3 regions of the Paracoccus sp. UBA5162 genome follow, and region 2 is predicted to be linked to each of the others. Evidence: riboswitches for the same ligand, from Rfam matches in the RefSeq annotation. Region 2 holds a riboswitch; each other region holds the start of a gene.
What was found. A riboswitch is a leader RNA that binds a small molecule or an ion and turns the genes downstream of it on or off. The one in region 2 is predicted to bind cobalamin.

Region 1 (6,132 bases), on a different contig from region 2:
CAGAAGCCAGCCGCCGATATTCCAGGCAAAGCCGAAACCGCGCTTGAGGATCGTGGGCCCGGTATCCAGCGCGCCATAGATATAGACCCGTTTCGCGGACTGCGAACCATAGCGGTTGTAGCTGTCCATGGACCGGACCGCGACGGCCTCCATCGCGTTCAGCATCATGCTGGTCATCTCGCCCCCCCCGATCGCGTCAAAGCCGATCGTGGCCCCGGTCTCGGCAATCGCCTGTTCCAGTTGCTGCCGGAAATCATCGGCGCTGCTGTCCACCACATGTGTGGCGCCGATCTCGCGCAGCAGATCCGCCTGCTGCCGGCTGCGCACGATGCTGACCAGACCGATCCCGTCCTCCTGGCAGATGCGCACCAGCATCTGACCCAGATTCGACGCGCCGGGCGCGTGAACGATTGCGCTGTGCCCTTCGGCCCGCATGGTCTCGGTAAATCCCAGTGCGGTCAGCGGATTGACGAACAACGAGGCGCCTTGGGCGGAGGTCGCACCCTCGGGCAGCACAATGCAGGATTCGGCCCGGATCAGCCGCAGCTGCGCATACATCGCCCCGCCGATCATCGCGACGCGCTTGCCGACCATATCCCCAAGGTCGGGACCGGCCTCGATCACCAGTCCCGCGCCCTCGTTGCCGACCGGCATCGACTGGTCGAACCGTGCCGCCAGCGGCGCCATCGCAGCCTGGGGAATTTTCGCGGTCAGCGCGCGCGCCTCGCCCGAGCCCTCGACCGTCAGGGTCTGCATGTCGGCCGGGCCATAGAGCAGGCCAAGATCGGATGGATTGATCGGCGCGGCCTCGAGGCGGACCAGCAATTCGCCGGCCTCGGGCGCGCGGACGGGAACGGGATCGAGCGTGATCCTGAGGGTGCCGTCGGAGGTGACGGTCGATCTGAGTTCAAGGTTGCTGTGGCTCATCATGTCCTCGCCTGCATGCCTGGCAATGAAAGCCTAGCACCGGCGGCAGGGCGGTGAAAGGCGGCGCGCTTGGGCCGGCCGACGGCAATCGCCGGTCCGGTTCGGCTGCCGCCGGTCGCCCGCCTAGAAATCCCAGTCCTCGTCCTCGGTGGCGATGGCCTTGCCGATCACATAGGACGATCCCGACCCCGAAAAGAAATCGTGGTTCTCGCTGTCGGGCGACAGGGCGGCCATGATGGCCGGGTTGACCTCGCAGGCGGCGGGCGGAAACAGCGCCTCGTAGCCCAGATTCTGCAGGGCCTTGTTGGCGTTGTAGTGCAAAAACGCCTTCACGTCCTCGGTCAGCCCGATTCCGTCATAGAGATCGGCGGTATATTTCGCCTCGATATCGTAGAGATCGAACATCAGCGAGAAGGCAAAGTCCTTCAGCGCCGCGCGTTCGCCCTGGCCAAGCCGTTCCAGCCCGCGCTGATACTTGTAGCCGATATAATAGCCATGCACGGCCTCGTCGCGGATGATCAGGCGGATCAGGTCGGCGGTATTGGTCAGCTTGGCGCGGCTGGACCAGTACATCGGCAGATAGAAGCCGGAATAGAACAGGAAACTTTCCAGAAACACGCTGGCGATCTTGCGCCGCAGCGGATCCGAGCCGGCCGCGTATTCATCCAGCACCAACCGCGCCTTGCGCTGAAGCTGGGGATTGTCTTCGGACCAGCGGAAGGCTTCGTCCACCTCCCTGGTCGAACACAGGGTCGAGAAGATCGAGGAATAGGACCGCGCGTGAACCGCCTCCATGAAGGCGATGTTGGACAGGACCGCCTCTTCGTGCGGGGTGATCGCATCGGCCATCATCGCGGGGGCGCCGATGCTGTTCTGCACCGTGTCCAGCAGGGTCAGCCCGGTGAAGACGCGGATGGTCAGTTGCCGTTCCTCGGGACGCAGCGTGGCCCAGCCTTGCACATCGTTGGACAGCGGCACCTTTTCGGGCAGCCAGAAATTCATCGTCAGCCGGTTCCAGACCTCCAGATCCTTGTCGTCCTGAAGCCGGTTCCAGTTCACCGCGCGCTGCACCGGCGTGATCGTCTGATCCTTCATGGCGAAAGACCCTTTCCTGGTTTGTTCGTCGGATATCCGCGGGACAGCGCGGCCTAGAGGGTGCAGGACACGCATCCCTCGACCTCGGTTCCTTCCAGCGCGGCCTGCCGCAGCCTGATGTAGTAGATCGTCTTGATCCCCTTCTTCCAGGCGTGGATCTGGGCGCGGTTGATGTCGCGCGTCGTCGCCTCGGCGGGGAAGAACAGGGTCAGCGACAGGCCCTGATCGACATGTTCGGTCGCCGCCGCATAGGTGTCGATGATCGCCATGGGTCCGATTTCATAGGCGTCGCGATAGAAGTCGAGATTCTCGTTCGACATGTAGGCGGCCGGGTAATAGACGCGGCCGATCTTGCCTTCCTTGCGGATCTCGATCTTCGAGACGATCGGATGGATCGATGAGGTGGCGTTGTTGATATAGCTGATCGAGCCGGTGGGCGGAACTGCCTGAAGATTGCGGTTATAGAGCCCGTGTTCCATCACCCGGGCCTTCAGCGCCGCCCAATCCGCACGCGTGGGCAGGGTGATGTCGGCGAATAGCCGCGTCACCTCGGGCAGGACGGGCAGCCAGTCGCGGCCGGTATATTTGTCGAAGAACGACCCGTCGGCATAGCTGGACTTGTCGAAATCGCGGAACGTGGCAGCCTTTTCCCGCGCCAGCAGGTTCGAGGCCCGGATCGCGTGATAGGCAATCGCGGCGAAATAGACACTGGTGAACTCGATCCCTTCGGGACTGCCATAGTGGATATGCTCGCGCGCCAGATACCCGTGCAGGTTCATCTGGCCCAAACCGACGGCATGGGCCTCGTCATTGCCGCGCCGGATCGAGGGCACGGCGTCGATGGCCGACATCTCGCTGACCGCGGTCAGCGCGCGGATTGCGGCCTCGACGGTGCCGCCGAAATCGGGGCCGTCCATCGTTTTGGCGATATTCAGGCTGCCCAGGTTGCAGGAAATGTCGGTTCCCAGATGCGCGTAGGACAGATCCTCGTTGAACTGCGACGCCTCGTTCACCTGCAGGATCTCGCTGCACAGATTGGACATGGTGATGCGCCCGTGGATGGGGTTGGCGCGGTTCACGCTGTCCTCGAACATGATATAGGGATAGCCGCTCTCGAACTGGATCTCGGCCAGCGTCTGAAAGAATTCGCGGGCGTTGATCTTTGTCTTTCGGATGCGCCTGTCGTCCACCATCTCGGTATATTTCTGCGTCACCGGAATGTCCGAGAAGGGCACGCCATAGACCCGCTGGATGTCGTGGGGAGAGAACAGATACATATCCTCGTTGCGCTTGGCCAGATCGAATGTGATGTCGGGGATCACCACGCCCAGGGACAGCGTCTTGATGCGGATCTTCTCATCCGCATTTTCGCGTTTGGTGTCCAGGAAGCGCAGGATGTCGGGGTGATGCGCGTTCAGATAGACCGCGCCCGCGCCCTGCCGCGCGCCAAGCTGGTTGGCATAGCTGAAACTGTCCTCCAGCAGCTTCATCACCGGAATGATGCCCGAGGACTGGTTCTCGATGCCCTTGATCGGCGCGCCGGATTCGCGGATATTGGTCAGCATCAGCGCCACGCCGCCGCCGCGCTTGCTGAGTTGCAGCGAGGAATTGATCGCGCGGCCGATGGATTCCATGTTGTCCTCGACCCGCAGCAGAAAACACGAGATCAGCTCGCCCCGCGACGCCTTGCCGGCGTTCAGGAAAGTCGGCGTGGCGGGCTGGAACCGGCCTGACAGCATTTCGTCCATGAAGCGCATGGCCAGCGCCTCGTCCCCCCGCGCCAGGGTCAGCGCGACCATCACCACGCGATCCTCGTAGCGTTCCAGATAGCGCTGCCCGTCGCGGGTCTTCAGCGTGTAGCTGGTGTAGTATTTCAACGCGCCCAGAAAGGTCGGAAAGCGGAACTTGCGCGCATAGGCGGCGTCCCAGATCGCGCGCTGGAAATCGCGGGAATACCGGTCCAGCACGGCGGCTTCGTAATAGCCCTCATCGACCAGATAGCCCAGCTTTTCGTCCAGCGAATGAAAGAAGACCGTGTTCTGGTTCACATGCTGCAGGAAATATTGCCGCGCGGCCATGCGGTCGGCCTCGAACCGGATCCGCCCGTCCGCGTCATACAGATTCAGCATCGCGTTCAGCGCATGATAGTCGAGATCGGGTTTTACGGTGTCAAGCATTCCAGTCCCATGATGTTGTCCAGCCCCGCGCGGACGCGGATCAGATCGGTTTCGGTTCCCGCCAGCTCGAATCGATACAGCACCGGAACCTGGCATTTCTCCGAGATGACGCGGGCCGCCAGGGCGAATGTTGCGCCGAAATTGCGATTGCCCGCGCCGATGACGCCGCGCAGGCCCGCGCGGCGGCCCGGATCGTTCAGAAAGCGGATCACCTGCCTGGGCACCGCGCCCCGCCCCTCGCCATCCGCGAAAGTCGGGCAGATCAGGACATAGGGCCGGGCCGGGGCGGGCATGTCGCTGTCCGGACGGATCGGGATACGTTCCGCCGCCAGCCCCAGCCCGGCAACGAACCGCGCGGTATTGCCCGAGGCCGAGGAATAATAGACCAGCCCGGCCACCTGCGCCTCAGGACAGGCGGCCGATCATGTCGGGCCGGAAGCCCGCCCAGTGATCCTCGCCCGCGATCACCACCGGCGCTTGACGATAGCCAAGTGCGGTAACGCGCTGCATCGCATCCTCGTCCTCGGTCAGGTCGATGACGCTGTAATCCAGCCCCCGCGCATCCAGCGCGCGGGTCGTGGCGGTGCATTGCACGCAGGCGGGTTTGGAATAAACGGTGATGGTCATGGTCTTGCCCTCTGTTCCTGTTTTCCGGACCGAGAGTGACGGGCAGGCAGGGCGCATGGCCGGACCTACGCCGCCGGACCCACCGTCCGGTGTCGTTGTCGTCGCCATGGCAGGTCTCCTGGCTTGCGGCTTTCGCCCGACTGGCCTTCCCGGATCGCTCCAGTGGCATCATCAGCCGTGCAGGCCGCTTACAGTTGCGGGGGCAGCGCAGGACTTTCACCGGCTTCCCTTTTCACCCCTGACGCGAGTCAGGGACACCATAGCCACATCACTTAGCCATGTCCGGGGCCGGGGCGTCAATATCTTGTGTGGATCCGATGGAAAATAAATTCCTGACCTCCGGGGCAGCGATCAGGCCGCGGCGTCGCCGGGCTTTCGGCAATTCCGGCCTATATGGCAAATCTCGACTTTTCGCGCTAGGCATCCGCACGACAATGCCCGGATCACCGGGCGCAGAACGGCGCCTTGGCCGAAGGAAGCGCGACATGACCCTGACCGATCGTCTGACCGCCGAACTGGACCAGATCCGCAAGGACGGGCTTTTCAAGGACGAGCGCGTCATCACCTCGATGCAGTCGGGCCGGATCGAGGTCGGGGCCGGCCGCACCGTGCTGAATTTCTGCGCCAACAATTACCTGGGCCTGGCCGACCATCCCGAGTTGATCGCCGCCGGCCATGCGGCGCTGGACCGCTATGGCTACGGCATGGCCTCGGTCCGCTTCATCTGTGGCACGCAAGAGGAACACAAGGCACTGGAATCGCGCATCGCGGCTTTTCTGGGGGCCGAGGACGCGATCCTCTATTCCTCGTGTTTCGACGCCAATACCGGCCTGTTCGAGACGATCCTCGGGCCCGAGGACGCGATCATCTCGGACGCGCTGAACCATGCCTCGATCATCGACGGGGTCCGGCTGTGCAAGGCGCGCCGGCTGCGCTATGCCAACAACGACATGGCCGGACTGGAAGCGCGGCTGATCGAGGCCGGCGATGCCCGCAACCGGGTGATCGTCACCGACGGCGTGTTTTCGATGGATGGCGTGATCGCCGATCTGCCCGCGATCTGCGATCTGGCCGAACGCCATGACGCAACGGTCGTGGTCGATGACAGCCACGCGGTCGGGCTGACCGGGCCCGGCGGGCGCGGCACGCCGGCGCTGCACGGGGTCGCGGACCGGGTGGCGATCCTGACCGGCACGCTGGGCAAGGCGCTTGGCGGCGCTTCGGGCGGCTATGTCGCGGGGCCTGCGCCGGTGATCCAGATGTTGCGGCAACGCTCTCGGCCCTATCTGTTTTCGAACACGCTGGC
Region 2 (6,132 bases):
CTGGCCGCTTTCGGCTGAGAATTGCGCCGGCGGTCACACTGGCAGGATGGCGGGTCCATCCGGCGTCTCGATGCGACGCGCGGTGATGCCGAAGGCCCGGTTCAGCAGCGCGTCGTCCAGCACCCGGTCGGGCGGGCCGTCGGCCAGGATGCGGCCCTCGGCCAGAAGGACCAGCCTGCTGCAGAAGCGGGCGGCAAGGCCCAGATCGTGAATCGAGGTCAGGATGCCCCGGCCCCCGGACGCCAGATCGCGGAACAGGCGCAGGCAGGCCAGTTGCTGTGCCGGATCGAGACCGGCGATGGGTTCGTCCGCAATCAGAAGGGGGGTGTCCTGGGCCAGCGCCCGCGCGACCAGGACGCGGTTCTGTTCCCCCCCGGACAGGCGCAGCGCGGTGCGTTTGCGGAACGGTGCAAGGCCCATGCGCGCGATGGCGGCCTCGATGGCGTCGCGGTCGGCGGCGCTGCGGCCGCCGCCGGGCCAGGGAATGCGCCCAAGCGCGATCAGATCCTCGACGCTGACGGGCCAGGCGATTTCGCGCGATTGGGGCAGAAAGGCGGCCGCGCGGGCCCGATCGCGCGCCGTCATCGAGGCCAGCGAGGACGCGCCGCTGAAGGGGATCAGATCCAGCGCGGCCTCCATCAGCGTGGATTTTCCGGCACCGTTGGGGCCGATCAGCCCGACCACCTCGCCCTCTTGCAAGGTCAGGTCGATGCCGCGCAGCACCGGGCGATTGCGACGGGTGACGGCAAGGTTCGCAAGCGCCAGCAGCATCAGACGCGCCCCCCGCTGCGGGTTTTCCAGATCAGGTGCAGGAACAGCGGCGCACCGACGATGGCGGTCAGGACGCCCAGTTTCAGATCGCGTTCGGGCAGGATCAGACGCACCGCGACATCGGCCGCCAGCAGCAGGATCGCCCCGCCAAGCGCCGAGGCCGCCAGCAGGACCGAGGGGCGCGCGCCGACCCAGGGCCGCATGACGTGGGGAACGACAAGGCCGACGAAACCGATCGCGCCCGCCACCGCCGTGGCCGGACCGACGATCAGCGCGACGCCCGCGATCATCCGCCAGCGCAGCCACGGAGGCGAGACGCCCATCGCCGCCGCCGCGCCTTCGCCAAGGGTCAGCGCATCCAGCGGCCGCCCCGCCGACAGGATCAGCGCCGCGCCCAGCAGCATGGGCGGCAGGACCAGCCAGACATGCACCATCGAGCGATCGGCCAGCGATCCCATCAGCCAGAACACGATCTCGTTGGCGGCGTAGGGATTGGGCGACAGGTTCAAAACCAGCGCCGTGCCCGCCCCCGCCAGCGCCGAGATGGCGACGCCGGCAAGGATCAGCGTCACCGAACCTCCGCGCGGCCCGGCCAGCGCCACCAGCAGGCCGACGCCCATGGCCGCTCCGGCCAGCGCCACCAGCGGCAGCGCCAGCGGGGCAGATAGCGACAGCCCGGTCTGGATCGCGATCACCGCGCCAAGTGCCGCCATGCCCGACACGCCGATCAACCCCGGCTCGGCCAGCGGGTTGCGCAGATAGCCTTGCAGGGCCGCGCCCGTCAGCCCGAGTCCGCTGCCGATCAGCAGCCCCAGCATGGCCCGCGGCAGGCGGATTTCGCGCATCACGATGGGCGCCGGGCCTTCGCCGCCGAACATCAGCGCCGACAGGCCGCGCCACGCGCCCAGCCCCGCCGGACCGGTCAGCAGCGAAACCAGGAAAAGCGCGGTGGCGAGAACAGCGAGGATGACGAAAAGAGGCTTCATTCCAACCCTTCGACGGCGCGCAGGATGAAAGGCGTGCCACAGACCCAGTCGCGATCGGTGACATCGGCTCTGCGATCCGTCGCCTCGGACAGCGCGGGATGGTCCAGGATGGCCTCGCTTCGTGATCTTCCCGGCCATCGCGCGCCCGTGATGAGGCGGTCGGGCTGCGACATGACCAACAACTCCAGCGGCAGCGGCGCGGTATTCTCGATGCCGTAATCGCTGGCGATGTTGCGATACCCCGCTGCGTCCAGGATCTCGCCCGCCAGCGTGCCGCGACCCGAGGTGAAGCCATTCGCATAATACAGGGCGGCGCGGTCGCGGCCCGGAGCACGGCGCAGCGCGGCGAGGCGGGCGTCGAAATCCGCGATCACGGTTCGGGCGCGGGATTCGCGTCCCAGCAGCGCGCCGATCCCGGCGATCTCGTCGCGAATGGCGGCGATGCTTTCGGCGGGGTCGCGGACCTCGACCCGGATTCCCAGCCGGCGCAGCATGGAGACCGTCGCCGAGGATGCGAACTGGCCCGCGATGACCAGGTCCGGGCGCATCAGATAGATTTCCTCGGCCCGGCCATAATTCACGTCATAGGCCTGCGCCGCGTCCGCCATCGGCGACATGCGCGGATCCTGCGCCAGATCGCTGACCGAAATCAGCTGGCCCGGCGCGGCCAGCAACATCGCAACCTGGTCGGTGCACAGATTCATCGATACCACCCGCCGCGGCGCTGCCACGGCGGGCAGAGCCGCAACCAGAAGCGCCGCCGCCGCGCATATCAGGTCAGAAATCCGCACGCAGCCCAACATAGACGGCCCGGTCGGACGTGCCATAGCCCTGGTTCTGCTGATATTCGCGGTCGAGCACATTCTCGACCCGCAGATAGACGTCGGCACCATTCGGCAGCGGATGGCTGGCGGTCAGATCCAGCGTCGCGAAGCTGGCCATGTCGCGCGGGCGATCGGCCTCGACATGCAGGGACATTCCGGCCCTGGTGCCGGCGGCGACTTCAGTCTCGGCGCCAAGGTTCAGAACGTGGCGGGGTGCCTCGGCCCAATCTGTCGTGGCAGCGTTGTCGGTATAGGTATAGGAACCCCGAATCGCGGTGGCCGCGCCGATGGCCCAGCGACCATCCAGTTCGATCCCGCGCCGACGCGACTGGCCCTGGACCTGTGCATAGCAACCGAAAAGCTGGCCGCATGCTGTGGCATCGGCATCGAAGCCGATCAGGTTCTCGGCCTGAAGCCAAAAGGCGGTGGCGCGCAGATAGCTGTCATCGCCCCAGCGTTTCTCGACCCCGATCTCGGCGGTGCGGCTTTCCTCTCGATCCAGCCCGGCATCGCCGTAGGGGCCGAACAACTCATAGAGCGAGGGCGCACGAAAGCCGGTTCCGATGGCGGCGCGGACCAGCAGGTCCGGCCGTGCCCGCCAGACGGCCGAGACCCGGCCCGAGGTGAAGCCGCCAAAGCGCGAATGATCGTCACGACGCAGCGAGGCGCTGAGATCGATATCGCTGCCGATCGGGGCGTCAACTTCGGCAAAGACCCCGCTGATGCGGCTGTCGCCCATGCCATCGGCCTTCTCTTTCTCGGTATCGGCGCCAAGGATCGCGCGTGCGCCGGTCGTGCCCAGGTCGGTCGCGCCCTGCCATGACACCTTGGTGCGGGACCCGATGAAGGGCGTTTCGACGCCGTTCGACCAGCTTCTCCGGTCGATCCGATAGCGGGTCAGGGCAAGGCTTTGATCGATGGATCCGGTCGTGACCTCGGCGAAGGCGCGCAGGCCGTAGGATTTGCGGGTGGTGTATTCGTCGCCCGGCGTGCCGGTCATGTCGCCGCCGAATTCGTCGAATTCGGCGCGGCTCTTGTCCCAGAAGCCGTTGATGCCGACCTTGCCGCCATTTTGCAGCTCTCGCGCGGCATAGAAGGACAGGCGCGATGCGTTGTAGCTGTCGGTCTCGAAGTTGCCGTCGTTTTCGTCGCGGGCGGAAAATCCCTGGCTGGTCACGCGGCTGGCGGTGAAGGCCAGGTCCGTGCCGTCACGGCGCAGAGCCGCGCCGTAGCTTGCGGCGAAGGTCTGGTATTGGCCGGCCTCGATGGCGAAATTCTGGCGCAATCCGTCCTCGGTCGGGCGCATGGTGTCGATCGACAACACGCCGGCGATGGCGCGCGATCCGTAAAGCGCCGATTGCGTGCCGCGCAGCAATTCGATCCGGCCGACGCCGGCCGTGATCAGTCCGCCGATATCGAAATAGGGCTGGCCCGCCGCCGGGTCCGAAACGTCGATTCCGTCGATCAGGACCGGCGTATATTCGGGCGGTGCGCCGCGCACCTGAAGCGCGCCGGTCGTGCCCAGCGGCCCGGACTGGCGGATCGCCACGCCGGGCAGTTCGGCGATGCTGTCGGCGATCGGCTGGGCGGTGCGATCGGCCAGCGCGGCCGCACCGATTACCGAAACCGAACTGCCAGAGCGACCGATTTCGGTCTGCTCGCGATTGGCGGTCAGGGTGATTTCCGGCAATACATACGGCGTCTGCTGGCCAAGGGCGGGGGGGGCGGCGGCGATTGCGGCCAGGATGGCTAGGCGTTTCATGATGTCCCTTCCGGGTCGCCCGGACGGATGCCGGGGCGGGATGCGGTCTGTCCGGAAGGGCTTTCCGGACGGCGAACATCACCACAACGGACGATCCGTCAAGCACATGCGCCCCGCATGTCCTTGGGGTGATCGCCTGGGCAGGTCTCCTGGCTTGCGGGTCAAGGCTTGGCCGGGCCTTCCCATCCGCGAATTCGGCGGACAGTGGCATTCTCCGGCCTCGCTCTCCGCTGACAGTTGCGGGGGCAGCCGCGGAATTGCACCGCGTTCCCTTTTCACCGGGCGCGAACCCGGAACCGAGGCAGCCCGGGGCATAGCCGATCGGGCCGTCGCGGCGCAAGGAATTTCGCCTCAGGCGGGCAGCGAGGCGACCCACTCGGGCACGATCCGCGAGGCCGGGCCCAGAATCTGGCGGTCGAAGTCCGGAGCATTGGCGCCGGCTTCCAGGTTGAGGGCGACGCATTCCGCGCCCATCCGGGCGGCGTGCCGGGCGAAACCGGCGGCCGGATAGACATTTCCCGACGTTCCGATGGCTGCGAAAAGGTCGCTATGCGCCAAAGCCTGCCAGATCCGCTGCATGTGACAGGGGATCTCGCCGAACCAGACGATGTCGGGTCGGGTCCGCCTTGCCCCGCAGCCGGGGCAGCCGTCCTCGGATGTCATCGTCATCGGCGCATCCCAGCACGCCCCGCAGGCGGCACAGCGCGCGCGGCTCAGGCGGCCATGCATGTGGATCACATCGGCGCAGCCGCCGCGTTCGTGAAGATCTTCCACATTCTGCGTCACCAATGTCACGTCATGGTTCCGCGACAGCCGGGCCAGGGCCCGATGGGCAGCATTGGGCTGCGCGCCGGCTGCCTTCTGCCGTCGTTCATTGTAGAAGCGATGGACCAGCGCCGGGTCGCGGGCAAAACCCCCCGGTGTCGCCACATCCTCGATCCGGTGCCGTTCCCACAATCCCGTGCCGGCGCGAAAGGTGGCCAGGCCGCTTTCAGCGGAAATGCCCGCGCCGGTCAGGACCGTGATCCGCATGCGTCAGCGGCAAAGGGCCTCGGCCCTGCCGGCGAAACGCTTGTAGCGCGCCCAGAACGCGTTGTCGGCATCGCGTTTCGACATCCGCACGGCCTGCGCCTGATTCGGATCGCGGAAGAACGCGGCCGCGCGGCGCTGGTCTGAACGCGACAGGGTCTGGTCCGCGACCTGCTGGATGCAGCCGCAAAGCGGCGCGTTGCCGCGGGCGCGGTCGGATCGCACACAGGCGGTGTCGATAGGGCCGGACATGGCAAGCGGCGCTGTCATCATCACGGCGGATGCCGCGATCGCGATGCGGTTGAGCATGGAACTGTCTCCTCGGTTTCCTGATCCTCATGAAAGCGGGCATGGCCGGTTTTTCCCGATCTGGAATGCCCTTTCTGCACCACCAGACATAGCAAAAAGCTCATTCGGGCTCAATCACCGGGACGTGAGGAATTGTTGCGCTGACAGCGCGGCCTCATCAATATCTTGTGTCGTGGTCCCGATCCGGAGCGACCGGACAATTCGCTGCGGTTTGACTTTGCGCGCGCTGCATGGTTCCGCTGCGCTGCCGGACGGAGGATGACATGATCGAGGCAATCGGGCTGGATGCGGATGATACGCTATGGGAGAACGAGACCTTCTTTCGCGTCACCGAGGCCGAATTCGCATCGCTTCTGGCGGATCATGCCGAGATCGACGACATCGCGGGCAGGCTCTATGAGGTCGAATGCGCGAATCTTGAACGATACGGTTTCGGCATCAAGGGCTTCGT
Region 3 (6,132 bases), on a different contig from region 2:
TCTGCTGCGGACCGAGCGGGGTCACCCGGAATGTGATCGAGTGATCGGGCAGGAAATGGTTCCACGTCGTCGGATAGTGGAATTTCAGCAGCGCGCCCGCGTCGTCGAAGGGCACCCGACCCAGCCGGCGTCTCACGGCCGGATCGCCGGTCATGGTATAGCTTTTTGCCCCGACCTTCAGCGGCATCCGGGCAAAGCGGTATTGTCCGCTCTCCGCGATGCGGAACTGCGCGGGCATTCCGGCCGCCTCGCAACGCCGGAAATGCGCCTGAAGATGGGGCGGGGGGCCGCCTTCCTCGATTCCGCTGATCACCGGATCGTCGGGGAAGGTGCGGCACAGGGCCGGGTGGTTGCCGCCGCAATGATAACATTCGCGGTTGTTTTCCCAGACCAGCTTCCAGTTGCCGTTCTCGATGATGGTCGATTGATGGGCGATCTTGGCCTGATCCAGATCGTGCGACGCCAGATAGGGCTGGGCCATGGCGGCGAAGGCGTCGAAATCCGGGGCCTCCTCGGCCAGGCACAGATAGACCAGCCCCGACACTTCGCGGCAATGGATCGCCTTCAACCCGTGTTTCGTGGCATCGAAATCCGGCCCCATGTCCCGCGCCCAGATCAGGCGGCCGTCCAGTTCGTAGGTCCATTGATGATAGGGGCAGACCAGTTTCGGCACGTGGCCCGAAGCGCCCTTGCAGATGATCGAGCCGCGATGCCGGCAGGTATTGTGGAACGCCCGGATCACCCTGTCCGCGCCGCGCACGATCATCAGCCGGTAGGCGCCGACCTGATGGGTGACATAGCTTCCCGCCTTGGGTAGCGCGCAGGACGGTGCGGCATACAACCAGTCGCGATAGAAAATCTGTTCCAGATCGATCGCATGAAGATCGGCATCCGTATAGAACGCCCGTTCCAGCGAATGATTCGGTTCGCGCCGGTTCAGCAGGTCGCGTGCTTTGGCCTCTGCGGTCATGGCCTCTTTCTCCGTTGCCGGACATCTCCGGCGATATGCTGAGGGGCGCGGCAGACGGGATCGGCCCCGCGCCGATGAGATGGCGCGACGCAGGATCGCCTCTGCCGCCGCCCGCGGTTTGACGTCATGTCTGGCTGGTTTCCGGACTTGGGGCTTCGGCCATGCCGCCGACCCGACGCCTTCCCGGAGGCTTGACTCCAGTGGCTCTTGTCGTGGCCGTTCGCTCCTTACCGTTGCGGGGGCAGTTCCGGATTTTCACCTGCTTCCCAATTATCGGCCTTGGCTCGAGTTCCGCGGCCGCACCTGACATCTGGGCGCAGAATAGCTGCGCGAGATCCGCCCGATACGCCGGTTGCGACATTAGGCCGCCCGAAACAGACTTTCGCCGGGGGGGCGATGGCCGGGGGGCGGCCTGCGCAACCCGATTCCGCGGCCGGTTGCATCACGGATCGCGGCCCATACCGCCATGCGGGCGGCCTGCCGGGGCGCAAGGACAACGCGCCTTCGGTTCCGGGCCTGCGGGACCGATCCGTTCGAGCCGGAATCCAGAGCCGCGCGTCAGCCCCGCCGCTTTTCTGGCGGAAGGGAATGGGAGTCGAACCCACCCGGGACAGGCTCGCTGCCCCAACCGGATTTGAAGTCCGGCCGCCCCACCGGGGACGATTCCCTTCCATCGCGCTGTTCCGCCGTGCCGAACAGATCCACCCTGTGGGGATTGATGCGACGCAAATCGCCGCGGCGCAAGGTGACCCCAAGGCGATCCAGAAAATCCAGGATCTCGATGGCGACCTTGCGTCCGTTACCCATCCTGTCGCGGAAGGCAGGGGCGCCGAACCAGCCGTCTTCGGTCTTCGCCGCGACATCGACCGCGATAGCCACCATTTCGGCAGTGACGGTGCGGGCGAAGAAATGGTCATGCGCGATCTGGTCGGTGCGCCCCAGCTTCTGCGTCAGCTTCAGCACCCGCCGCACCTCGCGTTCCTCCACACCCGTCTCGGTCGCGAAATCGCGGACGCGCGGCGGGCGGAAACGGCCATCGCCTGTCAGGGCCGGGACGATGCGCAGCCACAGCGCCTCATCCTCGGGCGACAGGCGAACCTCGTGACCGGGCAGGCGCAGAAAGGCACCGTCCATGACCGCGCGCCCGGCCCCGGCCTCGTCGCGCAGAAAGGACAGGAATTCGGGCTTGGGCAGGCGCGGCGTCAGCGCCAGGCGCAGTTTTTCGCGGCCCAGGCCCGCCATGTCGGGGTTCTGTTCGTGAAATCGGGCCAACGCCTGTTGCAACTGCGTCCGCAGCCCGTCCAGGTGATCGTGCGACAGGGCCAGATCGCCCAGGATGACCGCGCCCGCGGTTCGGATCGCGTTCTGCGCGTCCGGAATCGAGAGGGCCCGATCCCGCGTGAAGACCGGCAGATCGACCGGCGCGACGGCCAGCATCGCGGCAAGGGCGGCGCCGTCATTCCGGTCGCGCGCAGCCTCGATCAGCGCCAGCCTTGCCGCTGCGCGCCTTTTGCGGGCCGGCGGACGCAGGTCCAGGAAGACACCGCCGCCAAGCGACCGGCTGGCCGAAACGTCGCGCAGGATGAAGCGGTCCCCGATCGCGGCGGCGACCGGGCGATCCAGCACGATCTGGACCGGGCCGCTGGCGCCGGGCGGAATCGGTTCCGACAATGGCACGATCCGCGCGCCGGCCTCGGCCGCGTGGGTGTGCAGGCGGGCGGGAAACCAGTTTCCGATGGATTTCGGTTCGTTCGCCATCACATCCAGCCAGGCGTCGATGCGGTCGGTTGGGGCGTGAAGCGGTGGTGACAGGATCATGTCTCCGCGAGCGACGGCATCTTTCCCGATCCCCTCGCCCGACAGGTTCAGTGCGCAGCGTTGTCCGGCCGATCCTGTCTCGGCGGGCCGGTTCTGGCTGTGGATGCCACGCACCCGCGCCGCCAGGCCCCGCGGGCTGATCGTGACCGGATCGCCGATATCGACGCGCCCGCTGATGACCGTGCCGGTGACGACGGTGCCGACACCCGCAAGGGTGAAGCTTCGATCCACGGCCAGCCGGAACGGGGCGTCGTCCCGCCGTGGCGCGGTGGCGGCCTCGGCCTCGATCAGCAGACGGCGCAGCGGCGCAATCCCCTCGCCGGTCAGGGACGAGACCGGGACTATGGCGGCGTTGGCCAGTCCGGTCGGCGCCAGCGTCGCGCGGATCTGGGCGCGGAGTTCCACGCGGCGTGCGTCATCGGCCAGATCGGCCTTGGTCAGGGCGACGATCCCGCGCGTGATGCCCAGAAGATCGAGGATCGCCAGATGTTCGCGCGTCTGCGGCATGACGCCATCATCGGCGGCGACGACCAGCAGCGCGAGGTCGATCCCGCCGGCCCCGGCCAGCATGGTGTGGATCAGCTTTTCGTGCCCCGGCACATCGACAAAGCCGGTGATCGCGCCGCCGCTCAGGTCGGTATAGGCGAAACCCAGGTCGATGGTGATGCCGCGCGCCTTTTCCTCGGCCAGCCGGTCGGCATCGGTGCCGGTCAGCGCCTTCACCAGCGCCGTCTTGCCGTGGTCGATGTGGCCAGCGGTCCCGACGATCATAGCGCGGCCAGCGCCGTCAGCAGCGTGTCGTCATCCTCGAGACAGCGCAGGTCCAGCAGCATCGCGCCATCGTGGATATGGCCGATGACGGGTCGGGGCAGGGCGCGCAGCCGGGCCGAAAGCCGGTCCGGCGCATCGCCGCCCGCGCCGGTCAGCCGCAGCCCGGCCGAAGCGATCGTATCGACCGGCAGTGCGCCCGACCCGATCTGGCTGCTGCACGCGCAAACCTCCGCCTCGTATCCCAGCGGAGCCAGCAGGACCGCCACTTGCGGGGCCAGCCTTTGCGCCTGTGCTGCGATCTCGGATTGCGGGCGGGCCAGAAACCGCAGCACCGGCAATCGCTCCATCAGCCGGTCTGGGTCGCGATAAAGCCGCAAGGTGGCCTGCATCGCCGCGATGCGGATCTTGTCCAGTCGCAGGGCGCGCTTCAGCGGATTCCGGTTGATCCGTGCGATCAGGTCGCGCCGGCCGACGATGAAGCCTGCCTGCGGCCCGCCCAGCAGCTTGTCCCCCGAGAAGGTGACAAGATCCGCCCCATCGGCCACCGCCTCGGCCACGGTCGGCTCGCGCCGCAGGCCCCAGCGGGACAGGTCGACCAGCGAGCCGGCGCCCAGATCGTTCAGCAGCGGCACCGCCGAACGGGTGGCGATCCGCGCAAGCTGCGGGCCCGGAACCTCGGCGGTGAAGCCCTCGATCCGGTAGTTCGAGGTATGGACCTTCATGATGACGCCGGTTCGTGGCGTGATCGCATCCTCGTAGTCGCGGGTATGGGTGCGGTTGGTGGTGCCGACCTCGACCAGACAGGCGCCCGCGCGGCCCATGATGTCAGGCATCCGGAAGGCGCCGCCGATCTCGATCAGTTCGCCGCGCGAGACGATGGCCTCGCGGTCCCGGGCCAGCGTGTTCAGCGCGATCAGGACGGCGGCGGCGTTGTTGTTGACGATGGTGGCATCATCGGCCCCGGTCAGCTCGCACAGAAGATCGCGCAGGTGATCGTCGCGCTGGCCGCGACCGCCGCTGCGCAGATCGAATTCCAGCGCCACCGGCGCGGCCATGGCCGTCGCGCCGGCCTCGATCGCCTCGGGGGCAAGGATGGCGCGGCCCAGATTGGTATGCAGGATCGTGCCGGTCAGGTTCAGGATCGGGCGCAGGCCGGATTGCGCCGCCGCGGCCAGATCGGCGGCCAGCAGATGCGGCAGGCGGGCCGCCTCGACCGCGCCATCGGCGCCCTGCCGGATCGCGGCACGGGCCAGATCAAGCCGCGCGCGGGCGGTCCGCGTCACCATGGCGCGGCCATGTTCCGCGATCAGCCCCAGTCCGGTTTCCGATTGCAGAAGCTGATCGACCGAGGGCAGGGCGCGAAAGCCCTGCATCAATATCCGGCCAGATAGGGGTTGATGCCGCCCCGGCTGAAATCGGTTTCCTTCATCAGCAAATCCAGCCCCAGCGAGCCGACATCATCGGCGATGGCATCGAGGCTGTGATTCCTGGCAAGGTAGAAAATCTTGACCCAGGACCGGCATTCCGAACAGACCTCGGCCCGCACTGCGGCCTCGTCGCTTTCCGCGGCGCGATAGCTGATCGCCTTGTTCGATCCGCAGCACAGGCACTTGATGCGCACCTCGTTCCAGCGGGTCGCGCAGCAGGCGCAGGTGGCATAGCGCAAATTCTCGATGCCCTGCGCCGCCATCACGGTCGAGGTCGCCGGCCGGCCGCCGCAGGCCGGACAGATGCCGGTGCGGATCGGAACCAGCGCCTTCGCGTCCAGCGTCGCGGCCAGGCGCGCCATGTGAACCTGCACGGCGGCGGCGGCGAACAGATGCGGGGCGGCGGCATCCTCGGGGATGCGATCGGCGAGAATGTTTTCCAGCAGCCAGTGCCGGTCGGCCAGATCCGACGCCAGGACCGCCTGCAAGGCCAGCTTCGCGGGTTCGGGCATGGGAATGGGCTGGGCCTGATCGCAAAGCGTCATCAGGGTTTCGTGCAGCATTTCGTCGGTCGCCAGATCGCCACGGTCGATCGGCGGCATCCGGTGGGTGCGCGCCTGCTGGATCGCGGCCGACCGGATCGGTTCGGGCGCGGGCAGTTCGTCGATCAGACGGGCCTGCAACCCGGTCAGTTCGGCCAGAAAGGACAGGTAGGGTCCAAGACGCGGATCATGTTCTGCCAGAAAGGCAAAGCGCCGCGCGCGGGTGGCGAACAGCCTGTCCGGATCGGGCAGAAATGCCAGCGGCGGCGTCGGAACGCCGCCGATGACGGATGGGTCGGGCTGAGTTGTCGCAGTCATGGTATCTCCGGGCCGGACCGGCCACTGGTTTGAGGGTCGCGCTACTCTGCCGCGTCGCGGCCTTCGCGTCCAGCGACCTCTCGCAGCCATTTGCGGTGATGTCGCCAGGCCCAGCCGCCGGTCACGTCGCCCTGCGTCATCGCGCGTAGCGTTCCGCGCACCCAGAAGGCCGCGAAGACGTGCAGGATGAAGACAAGGATGATCGCCACCGCCGACAGGGAATGGATCAGCGTGGCGACGCGGCGCACGGGGATCGGAACGAACTCGGCGAAATATTGTTCCCACA

Region 1: it holds a riboswitch for cobalamin, as region 2 does, so the genes downstream of both, nrdH (glutaredoxin-like protein NrdH) here and B4A72_RS00450 (TonB-dependent receptor plug domain-containing protein) in region 2, are expected to answer to the same signal.
Region 3: it holds a riboswitch for cobalamin, as region 2 does, so the genes downstream of both, B4A72_RS15705 (aromatic ring-hydroxylating oxygenase subunit alpha) here and B4A72_RS00450 (TonB-dependent receptor plug domain-containing protein) in region 2, are expected to answer to the same signal.

Annotation. Positions count from the first base shown of each region.
Region 1 covers NZ_DHXG01000057.1:8,821-14,952, forward strand. The annotation lists gene B4A72_RS08720 (zinc-binding dehydrogenase) at 1-927, opposite strand, end outside; gene nrdF (class 1b ribonucleoside-diphosphate reductase subunit beta) at 1,051-2,022, opposite strand; gene nrdE (class 1b ribonucleoside-diphosphate reductase subunit alpha) at 2,076-4,199, opposite strand; gene nrdI (class Ib ribonucleoside-diphosphate reductase assembly flavoprotein NrdI) at 4,184-4,597, opposite strand; gene nrdH (glutaredoxin-like protein NrdH) at 4,605-4,826, opposite strand; cobalamin riboswitch at 4,918-5,103, opposite strand; gene B4A72_RS08745 (glycine C-acetyltransferase) at 5,312-6,132, shown strand, end outside.
Region 2 covers NZ_DHXG01000002.1:61,110-67,241, forward strand. The annotation lists gene parA (ParA family partition ATPase) at 1-18, shown strand, start outside; gene B4A72_RS00435 (ABC transporter ATP-binding protein) at 34-774, opposite strand; gene B4A72_RS00440 (FecCD family ABC transporter permease) at 771-1,757, opposite strand; gene B4A72_RS00445 (ABC transporter substrate-binding protein) at 1,754-2,548, opposite strand; gene B4A72_RS00450 (TonB-dependent receptor plug domain-containing protein) at 2,535-4,343, opposite strand; cobalamin riboswitch at 4,466-4,659, opposite strand; gene B4A72_RS00455 (NAD-dependent deacylase) at 4,695-5,375, opposite strand; gene B4A72_RS00460 (hypothetical protein) at 5,379-5,681, opposite strand; gene B4A72_RS00465 (HAD family hydrolase) at 5,945-6,132, shown strand, end outside.
Region 3 covers NZ_DHXG01000098.1:2,840-8,971, forward strand. The annotation lists gene B4A72_RS15705 (aromatic ring-hydroxylating oxygenase subunit alpha) at 1-970, opposite strand, end outside; cobalamin riboswitch at 1,086-1,292, opposite strand; tRNA gene B4A72_RS15710 (tRNA-Sec) at 1,547-1,642, opposite strand; partial or broken gene selB (selenocysteine-specific translation elongation factor) at 1,703-3,559, opposite strand; gene selA (L-seryl-tRNA(Sec) selenium transferase) at 3,556-4,932, opposite strand; gene fdhE (formate dehydrogenase accessory protein FdhE) at 4,932-5,846, opposite strand; gene B4A72_RS15730 (formate dehydrogenase subunit gamma) at 5,888-6,132, opposite strand, start outside.